Anaerobacillus sp. CMMVII: one gene and its partner. Each later gene encodes a partner of the first gene's protein in a complex. Links are inferred from orthologs where the notes say so. Each region holds a gene or a part of one and is shown on either strand. Other genes may lie near its edges.

Region 1 (15,712 bases):
GAAATTTTAGAAAAATCGTTATTTAAGTCTGCTATTTAATGAATTTCATCATTCATTATTTTCGCAACTACAGTTAGCTCGGTTAAGGTAATTATGAAATTCACTCGACTAGATAAGAAATAAAAAACTTTTAAAGAAAATAATAGAAAGAAAATTAAAAATATTGTAAAATTAGGAAAGAAAACAATTTTGTGTGAGTAAAATGTGGTGTGCCTGACCAATAGGCACACCACCAACCTAAATTTATCTGTGAAAAATAGGCTCCCCTACAGTTTAGGAGGAAAGTTGTTTTTTCTAGAAAGATAATCATGTATAACCGTTTTTAGTAGTTAATGTCGAGCTCTAGCGCCTAGCCCCTCGAGGTCAAAAACACGTGTTCACTTAAATGCTGCCTCTGTGGTCCAGTGGGTCCTCGAGGCAAAGCTGCATGAAGTAACTCTAGAAGTAACACATGTTGTGAACGAGGTCAGTAGCTTTTGTCGGGGCTAAGCAAGGCGTTTGCGCTTTTCTTTATGCCGAACACCTGAGCGAGCGTTCAATCGAAGTAACTCATTTTTAAAGGAGGAAGTTGAGATGACAAGAACAGTAATCGTAAGCGGAGCTAGAACACCATTCGGGAAATTTGGAGGAAGTTTTAATAACTTAAAGGCTGTAGAACTTGGTGGTATTGCCATTAAAGAAGCTTTGGTAAGAGGAAATGTAAACGCTTCAGAAGTTGACGAGTGTATCTTAGGGATGGTCCTACAAGGAGGCCAAGGTCAAATTCCGTCACGCCAAGCTGCGAGTCTCGGTGGCTTACCTTATAGTGTCCCAACAGAAACGATTAATAAAGTTTGTGCCTCTGGAATGAGAAGTATTACTCTGGGTGACCAACTGATTCGAGCAAAAGACGCAGAAGTCGTTGTCGCTGGTGGGATGGAATCGATGAGTCATGCCCCTTATTTTATGTCAAAGGCTCGCTTCGGTTTTCGTATGGGCGATGGCAAGGTTCATGATTTAATGGTTCATGACGGGCTTACATGCTCATTCAAAGGTGTTCACATGGGTTCATATGGAAACGGAGTAGCAAAAGAACTAGAAATTACTCGTGAAGAGCAGGATCAATGGGCTCTTCGCAGTCACCAAAAGGCAGTCGAAGCGATAAAAGCAGGAAGACTTTCCGATGAAATCGTTGCCGTCGAAGTACCAGTTCGAAAGGGTGATCCAATCGTTGTATCACAAGACGAATCACCAAGAGCAGATACCTCAATTGAAAGATTGTCTAAACTTGCCCCTGTCTTTGACTCTACAGGTTCAATTACTGCTGGAAATGCCCCAGGAGTAAATGACGGTGCCTGTGCAGTCGTTCTGATGTCTGAAGAAAAAGCACAAGCAGAAGGAAAAGACGTCCTAGCAACAATCATTGGTCATACATCCTTAGCAATTGAACCAGAAAATTTTCCGAAGACTCCAGGCTTGGTCATTAATAAATTGTTATCGAAAACAGGAAAATCAATCGAAGAGATCGATTTATTTGAAGTAAACGAAGCATTTGCAGCAGTTGCCCTTGCAAGTAATCGAATTTCAGGTCTTGACCCTGAAAAAGTAAACGTTAATGGTGGGGCAGTTGCTCTTGGTCACCCAATTGGTGCCAGTGGCGCAAGAATTGTTCTTACCTTAGCTTACGAATTAAAGCGTCGCGGTGGCGGTATCGGAATTGCGGCCATCTGTAGCGGCGGTGGGCAAGGAGATGCGATCCTTATAGAAGTGTAAAAAACAGTTATGAGTGTTGAGTTATGAGTTATGAGTTATGAGTTTGTTTGAAAGCGATGCTCCAAAGTAAGTGCTAGGCAACTCAAACTAAAAAGACAAATCAATAATACGAAATTTAGGTAAATGTGTTGAGTGATGGTGAAGAGTTTTGAGTTAGTTTGCATGGGTTGCTACGAAGCAAAGCCCTAGCCAACTCAAAACTCACCCCTCAAAACTCAAAACTACCAATTAATAAAGTGGGGGAAACGATAATGGAAATGAATAAGGTAATGGTTATTGGTGCAGGGCAAATGGGTTCTGGTATTGCTCAGGTCTGCGCGCAAGCAGGTTATGAAGTGCTTTTAAATGATATTAAAGATGAATTTGTCGATCGTGGGTTAGGAATTATTAGTAAAAACCTCAACCGACAAGTTGAAAAAGGAAGATTAGCAGAAGAAGAACGTGATGCAATTCTTAACCGTATTACAGCCTCAGTTCAGCTAGAAGACGCTAGTGATGCTGACTTGGTTATTGAAGCGGCAGTAGAAAATATGGAAATCAAAGCAAAAATCTTCGCACAACTAGACGAAATCGCTCCAGCACATGCCATCTTAGCAACTAATACATCATCGCTCCCAATAACAGAAATTGCAGCCGTTACGAAGCGTCCAGAAAAGGTCATCGGTATGCACTTTATGAATCCAGTTCCAGTTATGAAATTAATCGAAGTGATCCGAGGCTTAGCTACTTCTGATGAAGTTTACGAAGTGATCGAGAACATGTCCCATAAATTAAACAAAACTCCAGTCGAAGTCAACGATTTCCCTGGCTTTGTAGCAAATCGTATTTTAATGCCGATGATCAATGAGGCCATTTATACAGTCTACGAAGGTGTAGCTACTCCAGAAGCGGTTGATGAGGTTATGAAGTTAGGAATGAACCATCCAATGGGTCCATTAACCCTTGCTGATTTTATTGGTCTTGATACTTGCCTTTACATTATGGAAACCTTACACGAAGGCTTTGGTGATGACAAATATCGCCCATGCCCATTACTAAGAAAATACGTGAAAGCTGGCTGGCTCGGTAGAAAATCAGGTCGAGGATTTTATAACTACAGTTGAGAGTGTAGAGTGTAAAGTTTAGAGTTGTGAAAGCTTTGCTTCGTTGCGATGCTCTCACCAACTCTACACTCTACACTTTAAACTCTACACTTAAAAAGGGGATGTTGACATGGAGTTGCGGTTTACTGAAGAACAAGAAATGATGCGGAAGATGGTTCGTGATTTTGCCCAAGAGCAAATTGCACCAATGGTTGAAGATATGGAGGAAAACGATCGCTTTCCTCGTGAAATTATAAAGCAAATGGGAGAGCTTGGCCTTTTAGGGATCCCAATTTCTGAAGAATATGGTGGCTCTGATATGGATTTTACTTCGTATATCATTGCCATTCACGAGCTATCAAAGGTGAGTGCGACAGTCGGGGTTATCTTGTCGGTACACACATCTGTTGGTACGAACCCAATCCTTTATTTTGGAACTGAGGAACAAAAGCAAAAATACGTTCCGAAGCTTGCGACAGGAGAATATTTAGGGGCCTTTGCGATAACTGAGCCTGGGGCTGGTAGTGATGCAGCAAGTATTAAAACGACAGCTGTAAAAAATGGTGATCATTACATCCTAAATGGTTCAAAGATATTTATTACAAATGCAGGTGAAGCTGATACGTATATTGTCTCGGCTAAAACAGATTCAAGTGCAGGGGTAAAAGGAATTTCTACTTTTATTGTTGAGAAGGATACACCAGGATTTTCAGTTGGCAAAAAAGAGAAGAAGATGGGATTACATGGCTCAAATACGTGTGAACTCATTTTTGAGGATGCGGTAGTTCCAGTCAGCAACCTTCTAGGTGAAGAAGGTCAAGGCTTCAAAATATTAATGGCAAACCTTGATATCGGTCGGATCGGGATCGCGGCGCAGTCGTTAGGAATTGCCGAAGCTGCACTAGAAAGTGCAATTGGTTATGCCAAGGAACGGAAGCAGTTTGGCAAACCAATTGGCGCACAACAAGGACTTGGTTTTAAATTAGCTGATATGGCGACGAAGGTTGAGGCGGCAAAATTACTTGTGTATCGTGCAGCTGCACTTCGTCAACGTGGCTTACCATGTGGTCAGGAAGCATCAATGGCAAAGCTATTCGCTTCAAGGGCAGCGATGGAAGTTGCCACAGAGGCGATACAAGTTTTTGGTGGGTATGGTTATACGAAAGATTATCCAGTTGAGCGCTTTTTCAGGGATGCAAAAATCTGCGAGATTTATGAAGGTACTAGTGAGATACAAAGAATCGTGATAAGTAAGCATTTGTTAAGAGATTTATAGAAAACTAGGGGGATTAGCCAATGAACTTTTTATTAACTGAAGAACAAGAAATGATAAGAAAAATGGTCCGAGATTTTGCGAAAAATGAAGTTGCTCCATCAGCAGCAGAACGCGATGAAGAAGAACGCTTTGACCGTGGTATTTTTGACATGATGGGGGAACTAGGCTTAACAGGTATTCCATGGCCAGAAGAATATGGTGGAATTGGTGGCGACTTTTTATCCTATGCAATTGCCGTTGAAGAACTTTCACGCGTCTGCGCATCGGTAGGGGTAACGTTGTCAGCTCATACGTCGTTAGCAGGCTGGCCTGTTTATAAATTTGGTACAGAAGAACAAAAACAAAAGTTTTTACGACCGATGGCAGAAGGAAAGAAATTAGGTGCGTACGGTCTAACAGAGCCTGGGGCAGGATCAGACGTTTCAGCAATGAAAACAACTGCTAAAAAAGATGGCGATGACTACATTTTAGATGGTTCAAAAATCTTTATTACAAACGGTGGCGACGCCGAGATTTACGTCGTTTTCGCAGTAACACAACCAGAATTAAAGCATAAAGGAGTAAGTGCCTTTATCGTTGAAAAAGGAACTCCTGGATTTTCTTTCGGTAAAAAAGAAAAGAAATTAGGAATTCGTTCGTCATCTACGTTAGAAATCATTTTTGATAACTGTCGTGTACCTAAAGAAAATCTCCTTGGAAAAGAAGGCGAAGGATTTAAAATTGCGATGATGACTTTAGATGGCGGCCGTAATGGAATTGCAGCACAAGCTGTTGGTATCGCACAAGGAGCACTTGATGCAGCCGTTAATTACGCAAAAGAAAGAAAACAGTTTGGTAAACCGATTGGTGCCCAACAAGGTTTGGCATTTAAGATTGCCGATATGGCTACAAAGATTGAAGCTTCTAGATTACTAACGTACCAAGCTGCTTGGCGTGAGAGTGTAGGACTTCCGTACGGCAAAGAGTCAGCAATGTCAAAGCTATTTGCTGGTGATACTGCGATGGAAGTGGCGATTGAAGCCGTTCAAGTATTCGGTGGCTATGGCTATACAAAAGAATACCCAGTTGAACGCTATATGAGAGATGCGAAAATCACTCAAATCTACGAGGGAACAAACGAAATTCAAAGACTCGTTATATCCAAAATGCTATTGGCAGATTAAAATCAGTTTTGAGGTAGGCGTTATGAGTTTTGAGTTGTCTGAGAGAAAGCTTCGAAGCAAACTTTCAATTAACTCAAAACTCAACACTCAAAACTCATAACTAAGTAGGGGAGTGCATAAGTCGTTGAAAAAGAAGAAAGTACCTTCAATGGTAAAGGACCAGCAGCTAATTAAAAAAAGGCGAGAACAAATGATTAAGGCGGCAGTTACCCTTTTTAAAGAAAAAGGTTTCCATAGAACAACTACGAGAGAAATTGCAAAAGAGTCTGGATTTAGTATTGGTACTCTCTATGAGTACATTGGTTCGAAAGAAGATATTCTCTATCTCGTTTGTGACGCGATCTATGACGAAGTAAGTGAAAAGTTAAAGAAGCGGCTGACTCAAGATGTAGAGGGAATCGAAAGTTTAAAATCAGCGATTGCTGCGCTCTTTAAGGTCATTGACGACCTGCAAGATGAAGTTTTAGTCATGTACCAGGAGTCAAAGTCACTACCAAAAGAAGCGTTGGGCTATGTACTGCAAAAAGAAATGGACATGACAGCAATGATCGAGCAAATCATTCAAGAATGTGTTAAACAAGGTCACCTCGCTTTAGCTGATGAAGAGGTGAAGCTAGCCGCAGACAACATCCTCGTCCAAGCGCATATGTGGACATTTAGACGGTGGCAGGTACAAAAAAACTATACGCTCGATCAATACATTGAATTACAAACAAAGTTACTGTTAGATGGATTACTTAAAAAATAGATTTGAGTTATGAGTTTTGAGTTATGAGTTCTTGTAAGCTAAGCAACGAAGCAAAGCAAAACCACTCAACACTCAAAACTCAACACTCAAAACTGAATTAGGAGATGATCTTGTGGAGAAGGTTGAAATTTATCGGCCGAAAAATCATGTTCGCTTTGTAACGGCATCAAGTTTGTTTGACGGCCATGATGCATCTATTAATATTATGAGAAGAATGCTGCAAGCGAGCGGCGCTGAGGTCATTCACCTAGGGCACAATCGTTCAGCTGAAGAGGTTGTTCATGCAGCGATCCAGGAAGATGTTCAAGGGATTGCTCTTTCCTCTTACCAAGGCGGTCACATGGAATATTTTAAATATATGTATGACCTTCTTAAGGAGCAAGGTGCTGAGCACATTCGCATTTATGGCGGTGGTGGCGGTGTTATTATTCCAGCTGAAATTAAAGAATTACATGAGTATGGGATTGCCCGAATTTTTTCACCAGAGGATGGGCGATTGCATGGTCTTCAAGGCATGATTAACATGATGATGGAGGAATGCGACTTCCCAACGGTTAAGACGGTAACAGTTGAGATTGAACAGTTACGAGACAAGAACGTTCAGGCCATTTCAAAGTTAATTACTTTAGCTGAGAAACAAGAGCTAGATTACCAAGAAGTCTCCACTACTGCAGAAGCAGCTTTTGAAAAAATTCAAGCGATGGCACAAACTGTTCCAGTCGTTGGGATTACAGGTACTGGTGGAGCTGGCAAAAGTTCATTAACCGATGAATTAGTTCGTCGTTTTTTATATGAATTTACTGATAAAACAGTGGCAATTCTCTCCATTGATCCGACGAAGCAAAAAACAGGCGGAGCACTTCTTGGTGACCGCATTCGCATGAATTCGATTAATTCACCACGGGTGTTTATGCGTTCACTGGCCACACGTGGTTCAAAGATGGAAATTTCCGCAGGGATTCGTGATGCCATCCAGGTAGTCAAGGCTGCTGGTTTTGACTTAGTTATCGTTGAAACAAGTGGAATTGGGCAAGGAGATGCAGCAATCGTTGAAGTTGTTGATATTTCCATGTATGTGATGACAAGTGAATTTGGAGCCCCATCACAGCTTGAAAAAATTGATATGATTGATTATGCAGATTTAATTTGTATTAATAAATTTGAGCGTAAAGGCTCTGAAGATGCATTACGTGATGTAAAAAAACAATATCAGCGTAGTCATACTCGCTTTGACGAGGACCCAGATATGATGCCTGTGTATGGAACGATTGCTAGTCAATTTAATGATCCAGGCACAAACACATTATTTGTGGCTCTCATCAATAAAATTAATGAGAAGTACGAATTAGATTGGCAGACGACACTTGAAACAACGAAAAATGTTGTGAAAAACAACTTAATCATCCCACCTGAACGTGGTCAATATTTATTTGAAATCGTTAAGACGATTCGTAGCTATAAGGAATTTTCCGAAGAGCAAGTAACCTACGCAAGAAAGCTATACCAAATTAAGGGTACGGTTGAAGCGCTGAATACACTTGGGACTTCAGAGGAGGTTCTCACTGAATTAGCCAAGGTTCAGACCTTTTATGAAGAAAAGCTACATCCTGAAACAAAGACACTCATTGAAAGATGGCCGGCATTAAGAGAGAGCTACTCAAAAGATGAGCTAGTAACAAAAATTCGTGACAAAGAAATTCGAACTGAATTAACGACAACAAGTCTAGCGGGCTTAAAAATTCCGAAAGTAGCTTTACCTAAGTTTGATGATTGGGGAGAAATTGTTCGTTGGTGCTTGAAGGAGAATGTGCCAGGAGAATTTCCATATACAGCGGGTGTATTCCCATTCAAACGTCAAGGTGAAGATCCAAAACGCCAATTTGCTGGGGAAGGCACACCTGAGCGAACAAATCGCCGCTTCCACTACCTATCGAAGGATGATGATGCAAAACGACTGAGTACAGCCTTCGATTCAGTGACGTTATACGGTGAAGACCCAGATTATCGTCCTGATATTTACGGGAAAGTTGGCGAAAGTGGTGTAAGCATTTGTACATTAGATGATATGAAAAAGCTTTATGCAGGCTTTGACTTATGTGCTCCTTCAACGTCTGTTTCGATGACGATCAACGGACCAGCACCGATTATTCTTGCGATGTTTATGAACACGGCTGTTGACCAACAAATTGAAAAGTTCGAAGCTGAACAGCAGCGTCAAGCAACTGAAGAAGAGCGTAGCAAGATTAAAGCTCTTACCTTGGCAAATGTTCGTGGTACCGTACAAGCAGATATCTTAAAAGAAGATCAAGGTCAAAACACTTGTATTTTCTCAACAGAATTTGCTCTTAGGATGATGGGCGATATCCAACAGTACTTCATCGATTATAAAGTTCGTAACTACTATTCTGTTTCGATTTCAGGCTACCATATTGCTGAAGCTGGAGCGAACCCTATTAGCCAGTTAGCTTTTACATTAGCAAATGGGTTTACGTATGTAGAATACTATTTAAGTCGTGGAATGAAAATTGATGACTTCGCACCAAATCTGTCCTTTTTCTTCTCAAACGGACTGGACCCTGAATACACGGTAATCGGTCGGGTTGCCAGAAGAATTTGGTCAACGGTTATGAAACATAAATATAAAGGGAATGATCGAAGTCAGAAGCTAAAGTACCATATTCAGACTTCAGGTCGCTCGCTTCATGCGCAAGAAGTAAATTTTAATGATATTCGTACAACATTACAAGCACTAATGGCAATCTACGATAACTGTAACTCCTTACACACAAACGCTTATGATGAAGCAGTGACAACACCAACGGAGGAATCAGTACGTCGTGCGATGGCGATCCAAATGATTATTACCAAAGAGCTAGGTCTAGCAAAAAATGAAAACTCGCTACAAGGTTCATTTATTATCGATGAGCTCACCGACCTAGTTGAGGAAGCAGTACTTCAAGAATTAGAAAAAATCAGTGACCGTGGCGGTGTACTAGGGGCCATGGAAACTCAGTACCAACGAGGAAAGATCCAAGAAGAGTCTATGTATTATGAAATGAAAAAGCATAGCGGTGAACTTCCAATCATCGGAGTGAACACGTATCTCAATCCAAATGCTCCTTCGGAAGAGGAATTTGAAATGGAAATTGCACGTGCAACAAAAGAAGAGAAAGAGCAACAAATTGCTAATCTTCGTTCATTCCAAGATCGCAATAAAGGTCGTGTCGAGCTTGCTTTGAAAAACTTACAACAAACAGCCATGTCCAACGGCAACGTGTTTGCCGAACTAATGGAAACAGTGAAAGTGGCTTCCCTTGGACAAATAACCCAAGCGCTATACCAAGTGGGTGGGCAGTACAGACGTAATATGTAATCTTAATTTTTCCAAGAATCGAGTTTGATGAATAATCAAGCTCGGTTCTTCTTACTTTAGAAGTTTTGAGTTATGAGTGTTGAGTTATGAGTTTTCTTATATTATCGCTTCGAAGTAAAGCGTTCAACAACCTCAAAACTCAAATTCAAAACTCAAAACTAAAATTTTTACACTGGACTAGCATAATGTTTTCATTTATGTTTATAATGAAAGGTATGATTTTCCTTACTATCATTCAAAGAAAACACATAATTTTTTTATTACACTATCATTTATAAACTTTGGTTGATAGGATAAGAAAGACAGGCAAGTCAGTTTTTTTTAAGGCTCTTTTCGTAAATGTTGTTGCTAATGAAACTAATAGATAATACATACACTATGGTTAGAAAGATGTACCTATCTTTGGGCAACAATTCTATAAAACAACAATTTATGCGAAAATAGCTTTTCCAACATAAATTAATGATCAATGTTCATTGAAAGGATGGTCAACTTTGACGCTAAATGAGTACACGCCAGAAGAAATCAAAGAAATGTCCATGGTGGAGATTTCTTATGAGTTAATGAAGAGTGAAAAGCAACCTTTTTTATATGGTGACTTAGTAAAGCGAGTTGCTGAAATTAAAGGAATGTCTGAAAGTGAGGTAATGGATCGTATCTCTTACCTATACACAGACTTAAATGTTGATGGTCGATTCATTTGTCTTGGCGAAAATCGTTGGGGCTTACGTACTTGGTACCCTTATGAGCAAGCTGATGAAGAAATTACACCGACAGTTCGTCGTAAGAAAGCGAAGAAAGTCGATGATGATGATCTTGATATCGATTTAGATGAGGACTTCGATGATCTTGAGGAAGACTTAGATGATGAGTTTGAAGATCTAGAAGATGAATTAGATGAACTGGTAAGTGAAGAAAATGAAGACGAAGATTTTGACCTAGATTTAGACGAGGAAGATGAAGACGCTGTTGATGATGCTGATGAAGATTTAGATGGAGAGTTAGAAGACGAAGAAGACGAGCTTCTATAATGTTCTCGTAAATCACATCTTGACAAGTGATGCTTGTCTAGGATAAAATTCTTTTTGGGCTTTTCTTATGAGCAAAAAATGAATAGAACTTTATTTAGAAAAAATGGATTTCACCTTTAAAGGAAGTCTAAGCTTTTTCTTAATTACTTAAGTAAAAACAAAAGTTCGCCCCCGAAAAATTGGGGCAGTGGCTTTTGTTTTTTTGTTTTTATGTGAATTTCAAAATCCCCTTAGTTCACCAATGCTGAAATAAGATTATGAAATTCATTAGATTGGAAAGTATAAACAGTGGAAACTAATTTTTGAGATCGAAATTTGATGTAGGTTTAAAAAGTGATCTAAAAGCACTCATATCATTTTTAAGCATATTAGGATTCGCTTGCGCCAACTCAAAACTCAAAATACAAAACTACACAAAAAGAGAGGGAATAAAATGGCGACGAAGTATATTTTTGTAACTGGTGGGGTTGTATCTTCACTTGGAAAAGGGATTACAGCTGCATCTTTAGGACGTTTATTAAAAAACCGAGGCTTGAAAGTATTTATTCAAAAATTTGACCCATATATCAACGTTGACCCAGGTACAATGAGTCCTTATCAACATGGGGAAGTCTTCGTTACTGATGATGGCGCAGAAACGGATCTTGACCTTGGGCATTATGAGCGTTTTATTGACATTAACTTAAGTAAAAACAGTAATGTGACAACAGGAAAAATCTACTCAACAGTGTTGAAAAAAGAGCGCCGTGGAGACTATTTAGGTGGAACGGTTCAAGTTATTCCTCATATTACAAATGAAATCAAAGAAAGAGTTTTCCGTGCTTCTAAAGAAACAAATGCCGATGTTGTTATTACGGAAATCGGTGGTACAGTTGGTGACATTGAATCACTTCCATTTTTAGAAGCGATCCGTCAAATTAAGAGTGATGTCGGTGTTCGTAATGTGATGTATATTCACTGTACACTAATTCCTTATTTAGCAGCTGCAGGAGAAATGAAGTCAAAACCGACACAACACAGTGTAAAAGAACTGCGTAGCTTAGGTATTCAACCAAACGTTATTGTTGTTCGTACTGAGCGTCCTGTTCCAGACGATATGAAAGACAAGATTGCTCTATTTTGCGATATCGATAAAAACGCAGTCATTGAAGCAAGAGATGCTGACACATTATATGAGGTTCCACTTGATCTACAAAGACAAAACTTAGATAAATTTGTTTGCGAATATTTAAACCTTGAGTGCAAAGAAGCTGATATGACAGAGTGGAAAGCTCTTGTTAATAAAGTGAAAAATTTATCTGGTAAGACAACCATTGGTTTAGTTGGTAAATATGTGGCGTTACAAGATGCCTACCTTTCTGTTGCAGAATCACTTCGCCATGCAGGTTATGCGTTTGATGCTGATATTGAAATTAAATGGATTAATGCAGAAGAAGTAACAGAAGAAAATGTAAGTGATTTATTAAAAGACGTCGATGGAGTTTTAGTTCCTGGTGGCTTTGGTGATCGTGGAATTGAAGGGAAAATTTCTGCCATTAAGTATGCTCGTGAAAACAAAGTTCCTTTCTTAGGTATTTGTTTAGGTATGCAGTTAGCATCGATTGAATATGCAAGAAATGTTCTTGGCTTAGAAGGAGCTAATTCTTCAGAACTTAACCCTAGCACAAAATATCCTGTCATTGACCTATTACCAGAGCAAAAGGATATTGAAGATTTAGGTGGGACATTACGTCTAGGATTATATCCATGTAAATTGACTGAAGGTACAGTTGCATACGGAGCGTACCAAGAGCAAGTAGTTTACGAACGTCACCGTCACCGTTATGAATTTAATAATGAGTACCGTGAACAAATGGAAAAAGCAGGCTTTAAGTTTTCAGGGACAAGCCCAGATGGCCGTCTAGTTGAAATCATTGAAATTGAGGATCACCCATACTTTATCGCTTCTCAATTCCATCCTGAGTTTGTTTCTCGTCCAAATCGTCCACAACCATTATTTAGAGAATTTATTAGAGCGTCATTAAATAAAGCATAGTACCAAGACCCCCTGTTTCAATTGGAATAGGGGGTCTTCTATTTGCTGGTTGGACAAGTTGCCCGGGAAACTATAGCTTCGTTCAGCTGATCTAGGATCACAGCATTAACTACTTATATCTATAAAAATCTGAATTGTGATTTTAATGGCATTGAGAGAGGCGATTAAATTTTTTTTGTAAAAAGAAGGAGAATTTGCTGACGAAAAAGAATTTATTATGTCAGGTAGGAGTACGCAAAAATAGAGATGGCGGTGACTTATGAAGAAAAAAATATTAATTGTCGATGATCAATTTGGGATTCGCGTGTTACTAAATGAGATTTTTCAAAAAGATGGCTATGATACGTATCAAGCAGCAAGTGGTGTTCAAGCATTGAGTATTGTAGAAGAAAATTTACCGGATTTAGTTATTCTAGATATGAAAATCCCTGGGATGGATGGTCTAGAAATTTTAAGAAGGTTAAAACAATATAATTCAAGTATTGAAGTGATTATGATGACGGCATATGGCGAACTCGATATGATCAACGAGGCGATGAAGCTAGGCGCAATTACTCATTTCGCGAAACCGTTTGATATCGACGAGGTACGTGCTGTCATTAAAAAACAACTAGGTGTCTAAAAAAGGCTTGGGACGGAAACGCTTACATTGTGTTTTGCGATTTGTCAAGATATTTTCGTGATTTTTTTTGTTGGTATGTTATAATATGTCTGTACAACGAAATGAAAATTTTATTCAAGGTAGCTTCTAATCTATATCAAGGAAATGTTAATCCTTTTATACATAATTACTATGTACTTTTGGTTAAAATTTAAGAGTAAAGCTACTTTTTAAAAATTTTCGTTTGAGACAAATCGTACGAATACAAATGTTTTAGTTAAAGGCTCTTTTCCGTAAATTTTGTTGCTTTTAAAACAACAACTATGCGAAAACAGTCTATTTAAAAGGAGGAATCACCAATGCCTTTAGTTTCAATGAAAGAAATGTTAGAAAAAGCAAAAAGTGAAGGATATGCTGTAGGACAGTTTAACCTTAACAACCTTGAATTTACACAAGCAATCTTACAAGCAGCTCAAGCAGAAAATTCACCAGTAATCTTAGGTGTATCAGAAGGTGCTGCACGCTATATGGGCGGTTTCAAAACAATCGTAAAGATAGTTGAAGCTCTAATGGAAGAGTACAAAACAACTGTTCCTGTAGCTATTCACCTTGACCATGGTTCAAGTTACCAAAAATGTGCTGAAGCAATTCATGCTGGATTTACCTCTGTAATGATCGATGCTTCACACCATTCTTTTGAAGAGAACATTGAAATCACTTCAAAAGTGGTTGAGCTTGCACACTTCCACGGTGTATCTGTAGAAGCAGAATTAGGGACTGTTGGTGGACAAGAGGACGATGTAATTGCTGAAGGTGTTATTTATGCAGATCCAAAAGAGTGTGAGGAGTTAGTTAAGCGCACTGGTATCGACTGTTTAGCACCTGCATTAGGTTCTGTTCATGGTCCATATAAAGGTGAGCCAAACTTAGGTTTCAAAGAAATGGAAGAAATCTTAAACCTAACCGGTGTACCTTTAGTGTTACATGGTGGTACTGGAATTCCAACTGCTGATATTACGAAAGCAATTTCTTTTGGAACAGCAAAAATTAACGTAAACACTGAAAACCAAATCGCATCTGCAAAAACAGTTCGTGAAGTTTTAGCAGCTGATTCTGAAGTTTACGATCCTCGTAAATACTTAGGACCAGCACGTGAAACAATCAAACAAACTGTTATTGGCAAAATGCGTGAATTTGGTTCATCAAATAAAGCTTAATAGCAGAAAAGTTGGTCTTTTTTTGAGGAGACCAACTTTTTTTTATTAGAATTAGAATTAGAAATTATAAAATCTCAACGTAATAACTGTCTAGCTCCAAGACACATCAATGAAGTTACTTCATTGCAGGTTTTGCGACGAGTAAACGAAGTGACGCAGGAGCAGCGCCCAGCCCCTCCAGGTCAAATAACCTTCGAGAGAATAAGTGAACTTCCTTTTTCCTAGGGCGCTAGCGCTTTTCTAATAAATATGTTCTATTCGTGAATCATACTCCTGATGTTCCTCATCGCACAACAAACTTTCGATGCAAAATAGCTATTGAAGAAAAATACCATAATTTGCCGAAAAAAGACGAGAAATTTTAAAAGGAATTACCGAAAGAAAATTGAATATATATCGACAGTGTAATTTGATTTCATAATCAAATTTTATCCACATGGGGACAATAATAATGTGGTTGATTTAATCGAGATGAAATTCGCTCAGTACATAACAATCAAATTTATGGGGTGGTCAACAATGAAATTTTTTATTGATACAGCAAATCTAGACGAAATTAAAGAAGCAAATGCTTTAGGGGTTTTAGCAGGTGTAACTACGAATCCTTCATTAGTAGCTAAAGAAGAAGGGGTAGACTTCCATACACGATTAAAGGAAATAACAGCAATAGTGCCAGGCTCTGTAAGTGCCGAAGTTATTGCCCTTGACTTTGAAGGAATGTTAAAAGAAGGCAAAGAGTTAGCGGCCATTGCCCCAAATATTACAGTTAAAGTTCCGATGACAACAGAAGGTTTAAAAGCTGTCCGAGCTTTCACAGATTTAGGCATTAAAACAAACGTAACTCTTGTGTTTTCTGCGGTACAGGCATTACTAGCTGCAAGAGCGGGTGCTACCTATGTCTCGCCATTTTTAGGGCGTCTTGATGATATTGGCCAAAATGGCTTAGATTTAGTTGCGCAAATCGCGGAGATGTTTTTTATTCATGGCATCGAAACTGAAATTATTGCTGCCTCGATTCGCCATCCAATGCACGTCCATGAAGCAGCTATGAAAGGTGCTCATATTGCTACAATTCCTTTTAAAGTAATCAACCAACTAGTGAAACATCCATTAACTGACCAAGGGATCGAGAAATTTCTAGAAGATTGGAATAAACAGAAATAATGGTATAATAAAATTGAAGAAGCACCTTATACCTTTTTGAGGTGCTTCTGAAGTTTTGAGTGTTGAGTTTTGAGTTATGAGTTAGTTCTAGAAAAGCTTCGATGCGACAAGAACAGAAAACTCAAAATTCAAAACTCAAAATTCAAAACTCTAAACTCGAATTTTAGAACAATTTGTAATTTTTTAGACTGTTTTTATTCAATGTGGTTATAATGGTAAAACATCAAGAAAGACAAAATTAGCCTTTTAATAAGGTTCATTTTCAAAGCA
Region 2 (15,733 bases), on another replicon or contig:
GTTGCACCAACTTCTTCAAATGTTTCACCTGCACGAAGTCTATCGTCTGCAGTACGAATTTGATCATATTGATCTCTTTCCGTTATTACAATGACTTCCCTATCTCCAGCAGTTCCTCTAAGCCTTTGACGAATGTCTTGCTCTACACGCTGAGCATTTTGACGGTCAGCATCAACACCAACTAATACCCTATTCCCATGAACAATTACACGAGAATCTCTTACATTTTCAACATCAGCTAATCGTGTTGTATAATCTTGGGCAGTTGTTGCATCATACCCATCTGGATAAGCATATTCACTCATACCAGTTCCTGGAACTTCACGATCACCAGCACGGCCATTGGCACCCTCACGTCCAAAGCCTAGTCCACCTTGCCCCATGTTTGCTCGACCAGTTTGGCCTTGGTTCATATGAGTTCTTCCTGTTTGGCCTAATCCACCAATTCCAGCTCTACCTGTACGTTCTCTTAAGATACCTCTGTCGTCAACATAACCAGGACGGTTACCAACAATTCCAGCACCACGGTCACCTGTACCGAATGCTTGTCCTCGACCTGTACCTCTCATTCCAGCATTTCCATGCATTCCTAATCCTGTATCCATACCACGTGTACCACCATGGTATCCTGTTTCACCTTGCCATCCTGGCGAAGCTGCAATTCCATGACCAGTTGTGCCACCTCTACCTGCTTCAGCACCTAAGCCTGTCATACCTCTGTTACCAGCAGCACCAAATCCAGATCCTGTTCTGTTTTCACCCATTCTTTGATGACCAGTCATACCTGCTCTATCAGTATTTCTACCGAATAATCCAGTTCCTGTGGTCCCACGTCCGGTTCCTGCACCGAATCCTGAATCTGTACCAAATAATCCAGTTCCTGTACCAGTTGTTCCACCACCTGTGCCACCACCAAACATTCCTGTACCTTGTCCAGTAGTTCCACCACCAGTACCACCGCCAAACATTCCTGTACCTTGTCCAGTAGTTCCACCACCAGTACCACCACCGAATAACCCAGTTCCTGTGCCAGTGCCTGTAGTTCCTCGTCCAGCACCAGTACCGAATAGTCCAGTTCCTGTACCTCTCATACCTGCTCCTCTTTCACCAGCTAAGCCAGTTGCAGGCTGGCGTGTATCTCTCCCAAAGCCTCTTGCTCCTCGACGGTCATCACGTGTAAACATATCTGTAATTGGGCCTTCACCTGCACGTTGACCTGTGATGCCAGTATCTTGACGTTGCTCAGTTGCATGGTATCCAAAACCGCGTTGATCTCTGGCACCTTGTCCAGTAGTCCCCTGTTGATCAACACCACAACCGACTAAACCACCTAGTAAAAGTGTTGCTGCTGATAATGTAATCGCAAGTTTTTTCATTGGTTTTATTCCTCCTTTCACAATTAATTTGTCATTCTTCCTGAGAAATTAATCTGTTATATCTAGGAAGTATCGGTCATTTTTATGTAAGATCACGTGTAATTTCCTTACAAAGGCATGAAAAAAGCCAACCCAGCACCTCCAATCGCAAATGATATTTACAATAGGGTGCATTAATGGTTGGCTATTTTCAATTATTTAATCTTCATTATCTTCTTTATCATTTCGGAACTGTTGTCCCTGGGTTGGATTATATTGTGGAAACATTGGCTGTGGTTGATATCCCCAAGGTTGCCCCTGTGGAAGCATCGGTTGTTGCATGGTTATGTCTCCATATAAATTGTTGTTAGGTGGTCCCGCCCAACCTTGCCCAGGTGGTACCTGCATTGGTGGCACTTGCCCCATTCCACTTGGAGTCATCGGTGGTAAGTCAGCATCTTCGAAATCTAGCTCAGCAGGAGGCGTCATCCCAAATTGTGGCGGTGGATACATTGGCATCTGCTGAGGTTGCGGGTACATTGGCATTTGTGGTGCCATCGCCATCGGTTGATACCCTTGCATTGGTGGTGCCATAAATCCTCCCATCGGTGCTCCAGGTGAAACTGGGTAACCATAAGGAGTCGGTTGCGCCATTCCAGGATATGGAGGGTAGCATTGAGGTACCATTGGCGGATATGCACAACCAGGCATAATGCCTGTTACAGGATAGCAATTTTGTTGCATAGGATAACTAGGTGGTGGCGCAAACTGCGCTGGCATTGCCATTGGCATTTCGGCAATTGGCATTTCTTTTTTCGGTGGTGCTGACATAGCTATTGGTTTTTCAGCAATTGGCATCTCTTTTTTCGGTGGTGCTGGCATCGCTATTGGCTTTTCAGCAATTGGCATTTCTTTTTTCGGTGGTGCTGGTTGTTTTGGTTTTTCAAATTTCGGCAATTCTTTCATTTCAGGTAATTTAGGTGGTGCTGGCATTTGAATAGGTACAGGTGCGGGTGCTGGTTTATAGACATTAAAATTCATATTCATGTGGTGAAGATACTGCTGTTGAGTAATTGGTTGCACTTGAATTGGTTGTTGTACGGGCGCTGGAGGTGGTGGTGGTGCCGGCAATTTCACCTCTTCTTTCACCACTTCATGTTTCGGTAAAGGTACTTCTTTTACTTTTGGTAATTCTTTAGGTTGTTGAGCTTTTACTTGTTCTTCCTTTTTCACGGCTTGCTTTTTTACTGGAACCCCACCCGTTGGAATTTTTATCTTCATTCCTGGCATAATCACGTCTGGATTGCTTAAGTGATTATTAACAGCTTTCAATTGTTCAAAATCTACGTCGTACTTCTTGGCTAACTTCCACAAAGTGTCTCCCTGCTGAACAATATGAATTTTCACGTCATATTCCCTCCTTAAGCTAATTCTTCAGCAAATGAATTTCATAATGCATTATTTTCGCTATTTAGATTGATATAGCTCAATTAAGGTAATTATGAAATTCACCCAAAAGCATATATTTTTTTGTTACATGCCGTCGTTCAATAATGGCCTTCAGCACAATTTATGCTTTTAAAAAGGGATATATAACCATCTCTAATTGATTATCAATAAAATTTGAAATCCTATAAGAAAAGCGCAAGCGCCCTGTTAAGCCCCGACTAGCAAATGTTCTTCGAGAAAAAAGTGTGCTCTTTCACTTTTATTCTCGAAGGTTATTTGACCTCGAGGGGCTGGGCGGTGGAACTAGACAGTTATAACGTTGAAATTTTATACATTCTTATCTTTTAAAAAGAAAAAATAACCCATGCATCCAAGGAATAACGGGTTTACTTAAGAGGTGCAAAACGGAAAAACACAGGCAATTACACTCGCTAAATCACACAACTTTCACAACCGAAATCACAGTATAATTCGCATATTAAAATGGCACGAAGGACTTCGTGCCATTGTTTTTCTATTTGCTTATCGAACGCTAATCACTCCTTATTCATTATTCATTGCCCCACTCGGACCAATGAGGGTATCAACAACATGGGTTGATATAATAAGGGGAGAAACTTCCCTTAAATAGGAAACGTCACTGAAAAGAGTTAAAATAGAAGGAAAATTTCCCGCTATTTACTAAATAAACATGATAATTTGATTATTTTGCTATATTAAAGGGAAAACCTCCCCTTATTTCCCCCTAACCAAGCTATATTCCGAAGCTTAAGGGGAAAATCTCCACTTATTTTAAGTACCTTTGGATAATACACATAGCAAATAGAAATCACATCGAAATCACAAGAAGGAAATATTTATTTCCACCTATGTGAAAAACGGAGGTGAATTACTTTGTGATTTCAAATCTATTTAGTAATGAAAAACTGATATAACAATAAAAAAAACATGTGATTCCTGCTGTGAATCACATGTTTTTTTATTGTGAGTGGCTTGTTTGCACCTTTGAAGTAAACCTGTTAATCCAAGGGATGCAGAGTTATCTTTTTATTACGCTCGTTCGAGCATTCGTTCTACGGCTAGAACTGCGTAACGAGCAATTTCTTTATCAACTGTAATTTCATTAATTGGATTTCCCTTTTCGATACTTTCTAGCGCCCATAAAAGATGAGGTAGATCAATGCGGTTCATCGTTAAACAAGGACACATATTTGGATTTAAAGAATAGACCTGCTTGTTATCGTGTATTTTGGCTAACCTATTGACTAAATTCATTTCAGTACCAACTGCCCAAATACTGTTAGGCTCTGCTTCTTTCAACTTATCAATAATGTAGTTTGTCGATCCTGCAAAGTCAGCTAATTGAACCACCTCATGACTGCATTCAGGATGAACAATAATCGTAATCCCTGGATATTCATTTCTCATTTGTTTTATATTTTCTACAGTAAATTTTTCATGAACAGAGCAATACCCCTTCCACAAAATCACCTTAATTCTATTTATATCACCATCATATTCCAACTTCTCTACTTCAGGATCCCAAATGGCCATCTCTTCTAAAGGAATACCTAAATCAAATGCCGTGTTTCTTCCAAGATGTTGATCGGGTAAAAAGAAAATACGTTCTTTTTGAGTTAATGCCCACTGGACCATTTTTTGTGCATTGGAAGACGTAACAGTAGCCCCTTCATGTTTACCACAAAACGCTTTAATCTCAGCAGTACTATTAACATATGTTAAAGGTATCATTGTATCCCCAAATAACTCCTGCAGCGCTACCCATGCTTTTTCAGTTTGGTGTAGATTTGCCATATCAGCCATAGAACAGCCAGCTCTCATATCAGGTAAGATAACCTTTTGATTTTCATTTGTTAGAATATCAGCCGTTTCAGCCATAAAATGAACACCACAAAAAACGATATACTCTGCTAAATTGTTATTTGCGGAAAGCTGTGCAAGTCTTAAAGAATCACCAGTATCATCGGCAAATTGAATCACCTCATCTTTTTGATAATGATGACCTGGAATATACAACCTAGTACCAAATGATTCTTTAATTTCTTTAATTCTTGTTTCCATTTGTTCAGCCGTCATCGCTTTGTAACGGGCTGGAATAATAACTTCTTCGTTCATCATCTCTAAAATACTCATAGTTTCTCAACCCCCTCTAAGTTTTGAGTTTTGAGGTTTGAGGTTTGAATTCTTCAAAGTAATGCTTCGAGGGCACTGCTTTCAAGAAACTCAAAACTCTACACTCAAAACTGAATGTTTAAACTTCAATATTAAAACTTATATCTATTGCTTTTGCTGAGTGGGTCAAAAACCCTAAGGATATGAAGTCCACTTCCGTATTCGCATAGCTGGCTACATTATCCATCGTAATTCCACCAGAGGCTTCGGTGATAATGCCTTCTGGGACTAATTCAATAAATTGACGAATTTCTTCAGGAGTCCGATTATCAAACATAATTATATCAGCCTTAGCATTTACCGCAGCAAGGACATCTTCTAGACATTCGGTCTCAACCTCAATTTTTACGGTATGACCAAGTTTTTCTCTCACTTTTTTCACCGCTTCTGCAATTCCACCGGCAGCTGCAATATGGTTATCTTTAATCATCACCGCATCATATAGACCCATTCGATGATTAAAGCCGCCACCACAAGTAACAGCGTATTTTTCGAGCATTCTTAAGCCAGGAGTAGTTTTTCGTGTATCACATATTTTTGTATGGGAACTCTTCGCATTTAAAACTGCTTGTTTCGTAAGTGTAGCTATTCCACTCATTCTTTGTATTAAGTTTAGTATGACACGTTCTCCTGTTAACAAATGAATGACCGGTCCTTCTATGGTAGCAATCTTATCACCCTTTTTGACTAATGCTCCATCACTTAGATGTAAGTCAACTGAAATCCGATCATTAAGCAATTTAAAACCTTGGCTAATGATCTCTTCACCGCAGAAGACACCATCCTCTTTAGCGACAAAGACTCCGAAACCAAAATCCTTTTCTGTAAAAATAGATTCACTTGTTAAATCTCCGGTACCTAGATCTTCTTCAAGAAATGCCGCTAACATTGCCCTTAACCTTAGTTTATTCATTAGAAAGTCAACTCCTTTTTTACTAGTAGATAGAACTCAGCTGATCATTACGGATTGCTCAATAAATTTTTCTTGGTACAATTCCTTTTTTAGAAATACATTTCTATAGCCATACCACTCGTGATCATTTAATTTCGGAAAGTCTGATCGATAATGTCCACCACGACTCTCCTTCCTGTGTAGGCTTGCTTTAGCAACTAGTAATCCAACTGTCAACATATTGCAAATTATTTTTTCTTGGATGTTTAGTTGAAAATGTTGTTCATCTAAAACATTTAAATAATATTCAAACCATGTGATCGCTTGTTGCAAACCTTCTGCATCTCTAATAATTCCTACATAGCGATCCATGACCATTTGTATATCCTTTATCGTCGGAAGAGTTACTATTTTCATAGATTTCAAAACAACCGGCGCGATCTCATTTTGTCCAACTTTATTTTCAGTCGTTAAAATCTTACCTGATAAGCGTTCGGCAAAAACGACTGCTTCTAATAAAGAATTACTTGCTAGTCTATTTGCTCCATGGACACCAGTATTCGCACACTCACCTACTGCGTATAAATTGGGTATTGTCGAGCAGCCATCTTCGTCGACTTTAATCCCCCCCATAATAAAATGTGCTCCTGGTTGAACTGGTAATAAACCATTTTTCAAGAAGGTTGGATCTATGCGACACATTTCATAAATAGATGGAAATCTTGATTGAAAATTACGGACACTTTGTATATTTAAAAAGATACTTTTATTTTTTAATTGGGTTTGAAAGATTTCTCTAGCAACAATATCACGTGGGGCCAAATCTTCCATTGGATGCTTTCCTTTCATAAGGAATTCGCCATCCCCAGTCACTAACCTTGCCCCCTCACCTCGAACCGCTTCTGAGATGAGGCCATTCCCACTTCCCTCACACTTAAAAAGTGTAGGGTGAAACTGTATAAATTCCATATCTGATATAGCAGCTCCGGCACGATAAGCCATTGCAATTCCATCGCCAGTAGCCTCAAGGCAATTTGAAGTTGCCGAATATAGCTGACCTATTCCTCCTGTTGCAACAATGACGTGTTCCGCCTCGATCAACCAGATGTTATCATTCTCATCTTTTGTATAAACACCACAACAAACACCATTTTCTATTACTAAGTCGTAGGCCATTTCCCGCTCAAATACTGTAATTCTAGGAAGGACTCTTGCCATTATTGCTTCTACGATTACTTTTCCAGTGGCATCTCCACCAGCATGAAGAATCCTTCTTTTGCCATGAGCACCTTCCATTCCAAGTGAGAGTTCATTATTTTCATCCTTATCAAAATTTACCCCAATTTCAATAAGTCGTTTGATAAGCCTAGTTCCGTGTTTTACAAGTATCTCGGTTGTTTCTTTACGGTTATGGAAACTACCTGCGACGATTGTATCTTGATAATGCTCATGCCAGTGATCTTCTTTTGTCACTGCAGCGGCAATGCCACCTTGGGCTAGCCAAGAATTACTATGGTTAATCTCCGACTTTGTGATAAGCATCACATTTTTTTCGTTACAAAGATAATCAGCAGTCATTAATCCGGCAAGCCCACTACCGATAATAACAACATCCGCTTTTCTTCTGTTCATACTTACCCTCCTTAGAAAGGAACTAGACTAACGTTTTACTGTATTTCACATAAATATCATACAACTGTCTTGACACCTATATTTACATACTTTTAAACTAGTGACAAGACTTTTTTTTAAGGTGGTGCTACAATGATTTATTTAGACTACTGTGCAACAACTCCGATGTCAGAAAAAGCCTTGGAGGTTTTTACGAAAGCATCAACTCACTTTTTTGGCAACCCTAATAGCCTTCATGACGAAGGTGCAAAAGCAAAAAGCTTATTGGAACAATCTCGTAAGGAAATAGCTAAATGTATCAATGGGGATCCTAAAGGAATTTACTTCACTGGTGGAGGGTCAGATTCAAATAATTTGGCTATTAAGACATTAGTAAAAGGGAAATCAGGCCATATCATAACGACAGCCGTTGAGCATTTTTCTGTCATAAATACGTTTTTACAGTTACAAGAGGAAGGGTATCAAATAACTTTTTTAGAAGTTGATCAAGAAGGGAAGATTTCTCTTTCCAAATTAAGAGAAGCACTTCAAGAAAATACGATTCTTGTATCTATTGGACACGCCAACTCTGACATTGGGACCATCCAAGATTTACATCAAATTGGAATGTTCTTGAACGAGAAAAAAATACTGTTTCATAGCGATTGTGTTCAGTCTTTTGGAAAAATACCTATAGATGTTACCAATTTACAAATTGATAGCATCGCTCTTTCAAGCCACAAAGTGTATGGTCCAAAAGGAGTTGGAGCTGTCTATATTTCACCTCGAATAGACTGGAAACCACTTATTCCTAATACAACTCATGAAAATGGTTTTCGTGCTGGAACTATCAATGTACCTGGCATTGCTAGTTTTGCTGAAGCGGCAATAGAAATTTGTCGTAAGATGCCAGAAGAGGAGCGTCGCTTACATAGATTAAGTCAGCATTTAATGCAGCGATTGTCTGAGTACGATGTAGATTTTAGCCTCGTTGGTCATAGAACAGATCGCCTTAGCCATCATTTATCTCTTAGAATTCATGGTGTAGAAGGTCAATGGTTGATGTTGAAATTAAATCAAAAAGATATCGCTATTTCAACAGGAACCGCCTGTAAAGTTGGTGAACAAACAGCTTCAAAAACTATGTTAGAACTAGGTTTTCCAAAAGAAGCGGCCACCGAATTAATCCGGATCTCTTTAGGAAACCATACAACAATGGAACATATGGAAGCTACAGCAAATGCTTTCAAGGAAATTGTCGAAGATTATTTAAATCAAGGGGGAGCTAAATGAAACAACCAAAGAAAAAAATCCTAGGTGAAGAACGAAGAGAATTGATCTTGCAATGGCTCATGGAAGAAGATCAACCAATTACTGGAACACTGCTCGCAACGAAAACTAACGTAAGCCGGCAAGTAATCGTTCAAGACATCTCAATTTTGAAAGCAAGAAATCTACCAATCCTAGCAACTGCACAGGGATATATGTATATGAGGGAACACCCTAAAGCAGATATTGTTTCGAGAGTCATCGCCTGTAGACACCAACCAGAGCAAACCGAAGATGAATTGAATATCATTGTAGACTACGGAGGAATTGTTAAGGATGTAGTCGTTGAACATCCTGTTTATGGAGACCTCACAGCCTCTCTGATGATTAGAAACCGCCGTGAAGTTCAAATATTCATGTCAAAAATGGCATCCACAAAAGCCGTGCTACTATCACAACTTACTGATGGCGTTCATCTTCATACAATTGAGGCAAGAAAACAGGAGACGCTTGAGGAAATTTGCCAGGCTCTTGAAAACGCTGGATACCTATTAAACACCGAGGAGTATTAATAGTTAAAGGCTTCACGCAAAGCGTGAAGAACCAAGCATTTACGATCTAAAAGCTAATAGCAACAGCCTTTTAGAAAATAAAGAGTGTAATTAAAAGGTCCATTTAGAAATTATTACCTGAAACACTAAGATATAAACTGAAAAACATCTGTTAAGCTGCTCGATGTTATAGATAGTCACATTGCAGATGAAAAAAGCATAAAAAAAAGGGATCCAAAATGTTTGTATAGAGTACACAAACATTTTGGATCCCTTTTGATATGGTGGTAACCATTATTACGTTTCGACAATTATTTCATTTTCTTTTTTTAATAAAGAGAAGCAAGGATAACTACCTAATAATGAAACCTGACATTTCAATGCCTCTAATTCAGCAATCACACCTGGAATCAAAACATCATCCATTTTCATGTCAACATCAATGACAAAAAAGTAGTTACCAAGTCCGGTTTTCATAGGCCTTGACTCTATTTTCGACAAATTTAACTTACGCCAAGCAAAGGCAGAGAGAACATGATGAAGTGCACCAGGGTAATCTGCAGGCAAAGTGACCATTAATGTCGTTTTATCGCCAGTATAAAGTGGAGATGTATCTGAAAGGACACTTTTTTCATTTCTCAATATGACAAAGCGCGTATGATTATTATCATAGTCATGGACACTGTCTTGAGCAATTTCTAGTTGATATTGCTTAGCAGCTAAATGGTTTCCAATTGCCGCAATCGGCTCATTAGGATGTTTGGCGACATATTCTGCGGCTGCCCCTGTGGAGTTCATATACTCTAACTGAGCATTTGGTAACATTGAACGTAAAAATTTATGACATTGAGCTATAGCATGAGGATGTGAGTATACCTTTTCGATATTCGCCCAATTATGAATATAATTGGTATGAATTAATAAGTGCTGTTCAATCGGAACAACAATTTCTCCATTGATCAAAAGTTTTTTATTGTGTAGTAAATAATCCAACGTTAGGTTAACAGAGCCCTCAATCGCATTTTCAATAGGCACGACTGCGAATTGTACAGCTCCATTTGAAACGCCGTCCATACAATCGGGAATTGATGTAAAAGGAACTCTCTCATCATTAGGAAATACAGCTTTAGCAGCTACTTCAGTAAATGTTCCTTTCGGACCTAAATAAGCTATTTTAGTCATCATGGACTCCTTTCAAATTTATGCGCCTGACCCAATTAATTCTACTTTTTCAACTGCATCGAGCTGCTGAATTTGTTTTACTAATTTATCGACTTCTATATTCATAGAAGCTGTTTCTATTGACAAAGTAATCGTTGCCCGACCTTGGAGTGGGATCGTTTGGTTGATCGTCAACACGTTTGATCCCGCCTCTGCTACAACCGACAACAATTTTGATAACGTGCCAGATCGATCCTCAAGATGAATTGAGAGGGTCATAATTTTTTCCTTCACCATTGTATGAAAAGGAAAAATACCATCTTTGTATTTATAATAAGCACTTCTACTTAAATCGACTGCTTGAACCGCTTCATTTATTTTCTTTACTTTACCGCTATCTAATAAAGCTTTTGCTTCTAACGTTTTTTGCATCGCTTCCGGTAAGATATCGGCTCTCACTAAATAAAATTCCTCACTATTTTTCTTCGTCACAAAAAAACACCACCTGGAAAATTCCTATTAATACATTATAAAGTTGTATGACTATTTTGACAACAGTAATTAGTGTAGAGTTGTTCAAGCTAAGCTCCGAAGCCTAAAAAAAAACTAGAAATACTATCGCAACTTTACACTCTAAACTCTACACTAAAAAGCTACCTGTGAAGGTAGCTTTTTTTAGAATTATTCAATAAACTCAAATTCAAATTTCAAGATACGGACAAGGTCTCCATCCTTGGCTCCTCGCTCACGAAGAGCAGCATCAACACCTAGACCACGCATTTGCCGCGCAAAGCGACGAACCGATTCATCTCTTGTGAAATCTGTCATTTTAAATAACTTCTCAAGCGCATCGCCAGAAAGGACATATGCCCCATCATCATCTCTTGTAATTTTAAATGGATCTTCTGCTTTTTCATGTCGATAGATAATTCTGCTTTCCACTTCTTCTTCAACAAGTAAGAACTCAGGTGTCGTATCAACTTTATCGGCTATCGCAAGAATTAGCTCACGCAGTCCCTGTCTTGTAATTGCAGAAATTGGGAAGATTGGAATATCTAAACCTAACTGCTCTTTAAATTGAACTAAATTTTCTTCAGCATCAGGCATGTCCATTTTATTAGCTACAATAAGTTCCGGACGCTCTGTTAACCTTAGGTTGTATTCTTTTAATTCTTGTTTAATTTTCAGGTAATCTTCGTACGGATCTCGCCCTTCTAGGCCTGACATATCGATTACGTGAACAATTACCTTTGTTCTTTCAATATGTCTCAAAAATTGATGTCCTAACCCTACGCCAAGATGTGCTCCTTCTATTAAACCTGGTAAGTCAGCCATAACAAAACTACGGCCCTCTTCGACTTCAACCATCCCTAAATTAGGTTTGATTGTTGTAAAGTGATATTCCGCAATTTTTGGCCTTGCGGCTGAAACTACTGATAGTAATGTCGATTTCCCGACACTCGGAAAACCTACGAGACCAACATCTGCTAGCAGCTTTAACTCTAACGTGATATTTCGTTCCTGCCCTGGCTCACCATTTTCAGCTATTTCTGGAGCTGGATTCGTCGGTGTTGCAAAGCGACAATTTCCACGACCACCGCGACCACCTTTGGCAATAATTGCCCTTTGTCCATGGTTCACTAAATCAGCAATTGTCGTTTTGTATCTTCATCAATCACTGTTGTTCCTGGTGGAACTTTAATGACGAAATCACTGGCATTTTTCCCATGTTGACTTTTTGACCTTCCATGCTCCCCGCGTTGGGCCTTAAAATGACGTTGGTAACGGAAATCCATTAACGTTCTTAAGCCTTCTTCTACTTCAAAGACGACATTTGCTCCATTTCCACCATCACCACCTGCGGGTCCACCATCAGGAATATATTTCTCACGACGAAAAGCAACCATTCCGTTACCCCCGTCGCCACCTTTTACATAAACCGTAACCTTATCTACAAACATCTTTTCACCTCAAAAATTCTTCAATGTCGCTCATTTAAGCATCTAACAGCTTAAATGTTACGTAAAACTCTTTCTTACTAATATATGATTCCACTAATTTCATTTGTTCATTCCAATTGTTTACGTCATCAACAAATTTTTTTATCTTGTCCTCTTCTATTAGTGCCCCATGAAAATCAAACGTAAACCTTGGCAATTCGTCTTCTAGTAGCTCTATCGTTAACTGTAAATGGTTATCACCATATTGCTCACAGCTTTTATTTAGGACGGTTGAAAACTTTCGGAACCAATCAAGTAAATGTTTTTCAAACATCTTAAGGTCAAGAGAATGACCAATCACTTCAAATTCTAGCTGAAAATGGTTACCATTCTCCCAGTTAAATACCAAAATCTCACTAGTGAAATTAGGTATATTAAGATTTGAAAGCTTACTTTCATGTTGGGTTTGGTTAACAACTTCTTGAATAATTTCCTCTATACGATCGTATTTTTTCAAAGCAAGATTCCCTTTTATTAACTGAATCACATTGAGCCAATCATGCCGAGAATGTCGAAGTATTTGTAATATATTCCACTCCTCTTTCATATCCAACACCTATTTCCAATAAGATTTGACTTATTTAATCCAAAATTTTCGAAGAAATCTATGATGATTTTTAACGAATCCGCTATTTGACTACACTATATGTTAACATAAAAATCCCTATAAACAATCTTATTCAGTATTTTTCACCAAAAAAAATGCCGTTTACGAAGTTTTTGTCTTAAAAATTGTCGTTGACAGTTTTTCTAATCCGTCATATACTATGATTACTTTAATCCCGAGTAAAAATATATGTTTTATATAATTAATGTAGTTTGGAGGTTTTAACATGGACCACGTTACAATTAAAAACGTCGAAAAAACGTTTACGAATAAAGAGGAAAATACTTCATTTACCGTTTTTAGTGATATTAGTCTAACTATTAAAAAGGGCGAGTTTTTATCCTTACTCGGACCTTCTGGGTGCGGTAAATCTACTCTCTTAAATATTATCGCTGGGTTAGATAAAGCAAGTAGTGGGATCGTTCAAATTGGTACAAATGAAATAAAAGGTCCAGGCCCAGACCGTGGTGTCGTCTTTCAAGAAGCCGCATTAATGCCTTGGTTAACAGTCTTAGAAAATGTCATGTTCGGCTTAAAAAGAAAAAATTATCGAAAGCAGATGCTGAGAAAAAAGCGTTGGAATATCTAAAATTGGTCCATTTAAGTAAGTTCGTTTCTTCCTATCCTCATGAATTATCAGGCGGGATGAAACAACGTGTATCTATTGCAAGAGCCTTAGCAATGGACCCTGAAATTTTACTTATGGATGAACCTTTTGGAGCACTAGACGAACAAACACGTTCAATGCTTCATAAAGAAGTTCAGTTTATCTGGGAGCAAACAGGGAAAACAATCATCTTTGTTACTCATAACATTCGTGAATCTGTTCTACTTTCAGATCGGATTGTTCTAATGGGAACAAGACCAGGTGGAATAATCAAAGAATTTCAAGTTGACATTCCTAGACCGCGTAAGCCATCTTCACCAGAATTTATCCAACTTGAAGAAGACATTATGAGTCTATTAGCTGGTGAAATTGAGAAAGTAATGAAGGAGGAAATGGGTGATGACTACAACTCTAAGAAGGCTAGCCTTCTTTACGGCTCTAATCGCAATTTGGGAGAGCATATATAGAATTAACATGACCTTAGAATTCCGCTCTACTCGTGGTTTCCCTTCACCAAGTGGAGCAATTGAACAATTGTATAAAGGATTTTTTGAGTCTGGTATTTTAAGTAACGCCTTAATTACTAGTTTACAAAGGATAAGTATTGGCTTTGCCCTAGCACTTATTATTGGTGCTGCGTTGGGTATTTTATTAGGTCAATCAAAACTTGCAGATGAAACAATAGGATCATTAGTTATTGCCTTACAATCGATCCCAAGTATCGTCTGGTTACCCATCGCATTAATCATCTTTGGTCCTGCGGGAAATGTTGCCATCATTTTTATCATTGTTCTTGGTGGTACATGGGCAATGACGATGAACATGAGGATGGGAATAAAAAACGTTCAGCCTCTTTTAATAAGAGCTGCTAGGACCATGGGTTATAGCGGTTCAGAATTGATTTGGAAAGTCATGATCCCGGCTTCTATCCCTGCTGCCTTAACTGGTGCACGGCTCGCATGGGCATTCGGTTGGCGTGCGTTAATGGCAGGGGAATTGTTAGGTCGAGGCGGTTTGGGACGTACCTTATTAGATGCACGAGATATGTTTAATATCGATTTAGTAATTGCAATTATGGTAATTATTTCAACGATCGGACTTTTCGTCGAATATTTGATTTTCAATCCAATCGAAAGAAAAGTTATGACTCGTTGGGGATTGGCTAAGTAAATGTAGAATGTAAAATGATGATGGTAACTCAATGCTGTTAAATAAATAAATAAATAATAATATGGAGGAATGAATGAATGAAAAGGTTCTTAACAGTTACAGTATTAGCATTATTATTGGCGGTTTTAGCTGCTTGTGGTTCATCGAAATCTGATACAGTTAACATTGGTTATTTTCCAAACTTAGACCACGCTGCTGGAATTGTTGGGAAAGAAAAAGGTTATTTCGAGGAAGAATTAAAAGATCGTGATGTTCAGTTTACAAATTTCCCGAATGGAAATGATTTTATTGAAGCTTTAAATGCTGGCGGTATTCAAATTGGGTATGTTGGACCAGGTCCAGCAATTAACAGTTTCTTAGCTGGAAACGACATTGTTGTTTTAGGTGCTGCTGCAAACGGAGCAACGTTAATTGTCGCTAGAGAAGGATCTGGAATTGAAACATTAGAAGATTTTGCTGATAAATCATTTTGCACCCCGGGTAATGGTTGCACACACAATGTTCAGTTAGAAATTATGCTTCAAGATCTTGGTTTAACAACGACAAGACGTGGTGGAACAGTAGACCATCAACCACGTGTCAACCCTGCAAACACTATCGTATTATTTGAGCAAGCTCAAATTGATGCTGTGGCTGCTCCAGAGCCTTGGGGTACTTATTTAGTGGAAGAACTTGGCGCTAAAGTTATTGTAGAATGGAACGAAGTATTCTTAGGAGAAACCCTACCAAGTGTTGTTGTTGTAACGACTAATCAATTCTTAAAAGAAAATCCAGAGGCTGTTGATCAATTCTTAAAAGCTCATAAACGTGCGGTTGATTATACACAAACAAACACTGAGGATACGCTAGTTACGATTAACGACTTACT

What was found.
Region 2: the proteins of H1D32_RS22125 (region 1) and H1D32_RS18870 are in contact, whole or in part, in a solved structure (PDB 1F51), measured with the Bacillus subtilis proteins. The link is inferred for Anaerobacillus sp. CMMVII from one-to-one orthologs.

The regions. Positions count from the first base shown.
Region 1 is NZ_JACEHK010000017.1:124,301-140,012, forward strand. The notes cover bases 11,520-14,400. They hold H1D32_RS22125 (response regulator), read left to right. Parts: upstream 11,520-12,719; coding sequence 12,720-13,082; downstream 13,083-14,400. Other genes in these bases: H1D32_RS22120 (CTP synthase), read left to right, coding at 11,520-12,460; H1D32_RS22130 (class II fructose-bisphosphate aldolase), read left to right, coding at 13,421-14,278. Also shown: H1D32_RS22080 ((Fe-S)-binding protein), read left to right, coding at 1-39; H1D32_RS22085 (acetyl-CoA C-acetyltransferase), read left to right, coding at 574-1,752; H1D32_RS22090 (3-hydroxybutyryl-CoA dehydrogenase), read left to right, coding at 2,004-2,855; H1D32_RS22095 (acyl-CoA dehydrogenase), read left to right, coding at 2,965-4,110; H1D32_RS22100 (acyl-CoA dehydrogenase), read left to right, coding at 4,131-5,273; H1D32_RS22105 (TetR/AcrR family transcriptional regulator), read left to right, coding at 5,398-6,021; fused isobutyryl-CoA mutase/GTPase IcmF, read left to right, coding at 6,134-9,394; rpoE (DNA-directed RNA polymerase subunit delta), read left to right, coding at 9,889-10,425; more of H1D32_RS22120, read left to right, coding at 10,859-11,519; fsa (fructose-6-phosphate aldolase), read left to right, coding at 14,798-15,442. UniProt on the Bacillus subtilis protein: Key element in the phosphorelay regulating sporulation initiation. Phosphorylation of spo0B during sporulation initiation.
Region 2 is NZ_JACEHK010000015.1:317,281-333,013, reverse strand. The notes cover bases 11,253-14,154. They hold H1D32_RS18870 (Spo0B C-terminal domain-containing protein), read right to left. Parts: upstream 13,029-14,154; coding sequence 12,477-13,028; downstream 11,253-12,476. Other genes in these bases: H1D32_RS18860 (ABC transporter permease), read left to right, coding at 14,095-14,154. Outside these bases: H1D32_RS18920 (YhcN/YlaJ family sporulation lipoprotein), read right to left, coding at 1-1,376; safA (SafA/ExsA family spore coat assembly protein), read right to left, coding at 1,575-2,762; quinolinate synthase NadA, read right to left, coding at 3,855-4,958; nadC (carboxylating nicotinate-nucleotide diphosphorylase), read right to left, coding at 5,077-5,910; nadB (L-aspartate oxidase), read right to left, coding at 5,947-7,521; H1D32_RS18895 (IscS subfamily cysteine desulfurase), read left to right, coding at 7,654-8,793; H1D32_RS18890 (transcription repressor NadR), read left to right, coding at 8,790-9,341; pheA (prephenate dehydratase), read right to left, coding at 9,618-10,505; H1D32_RS18880 (ACT domain-containing protein), read right to left, coding at 10,521-10,973; more of H1D32_RS18860, read left to right, coding at 14,155-14,865; H1D32_RS18855 (aliphatic sulfonate ABC transporter substrate-binding protein), read left to right, coding at 14,943-15,733. UniProt on the Bacillus subtilis protein: Key element in the phosphorelay regulating sporulation initiation. Acts on spo0A. Mediates reversible phosphoryl transfer from spo0F to spo0A.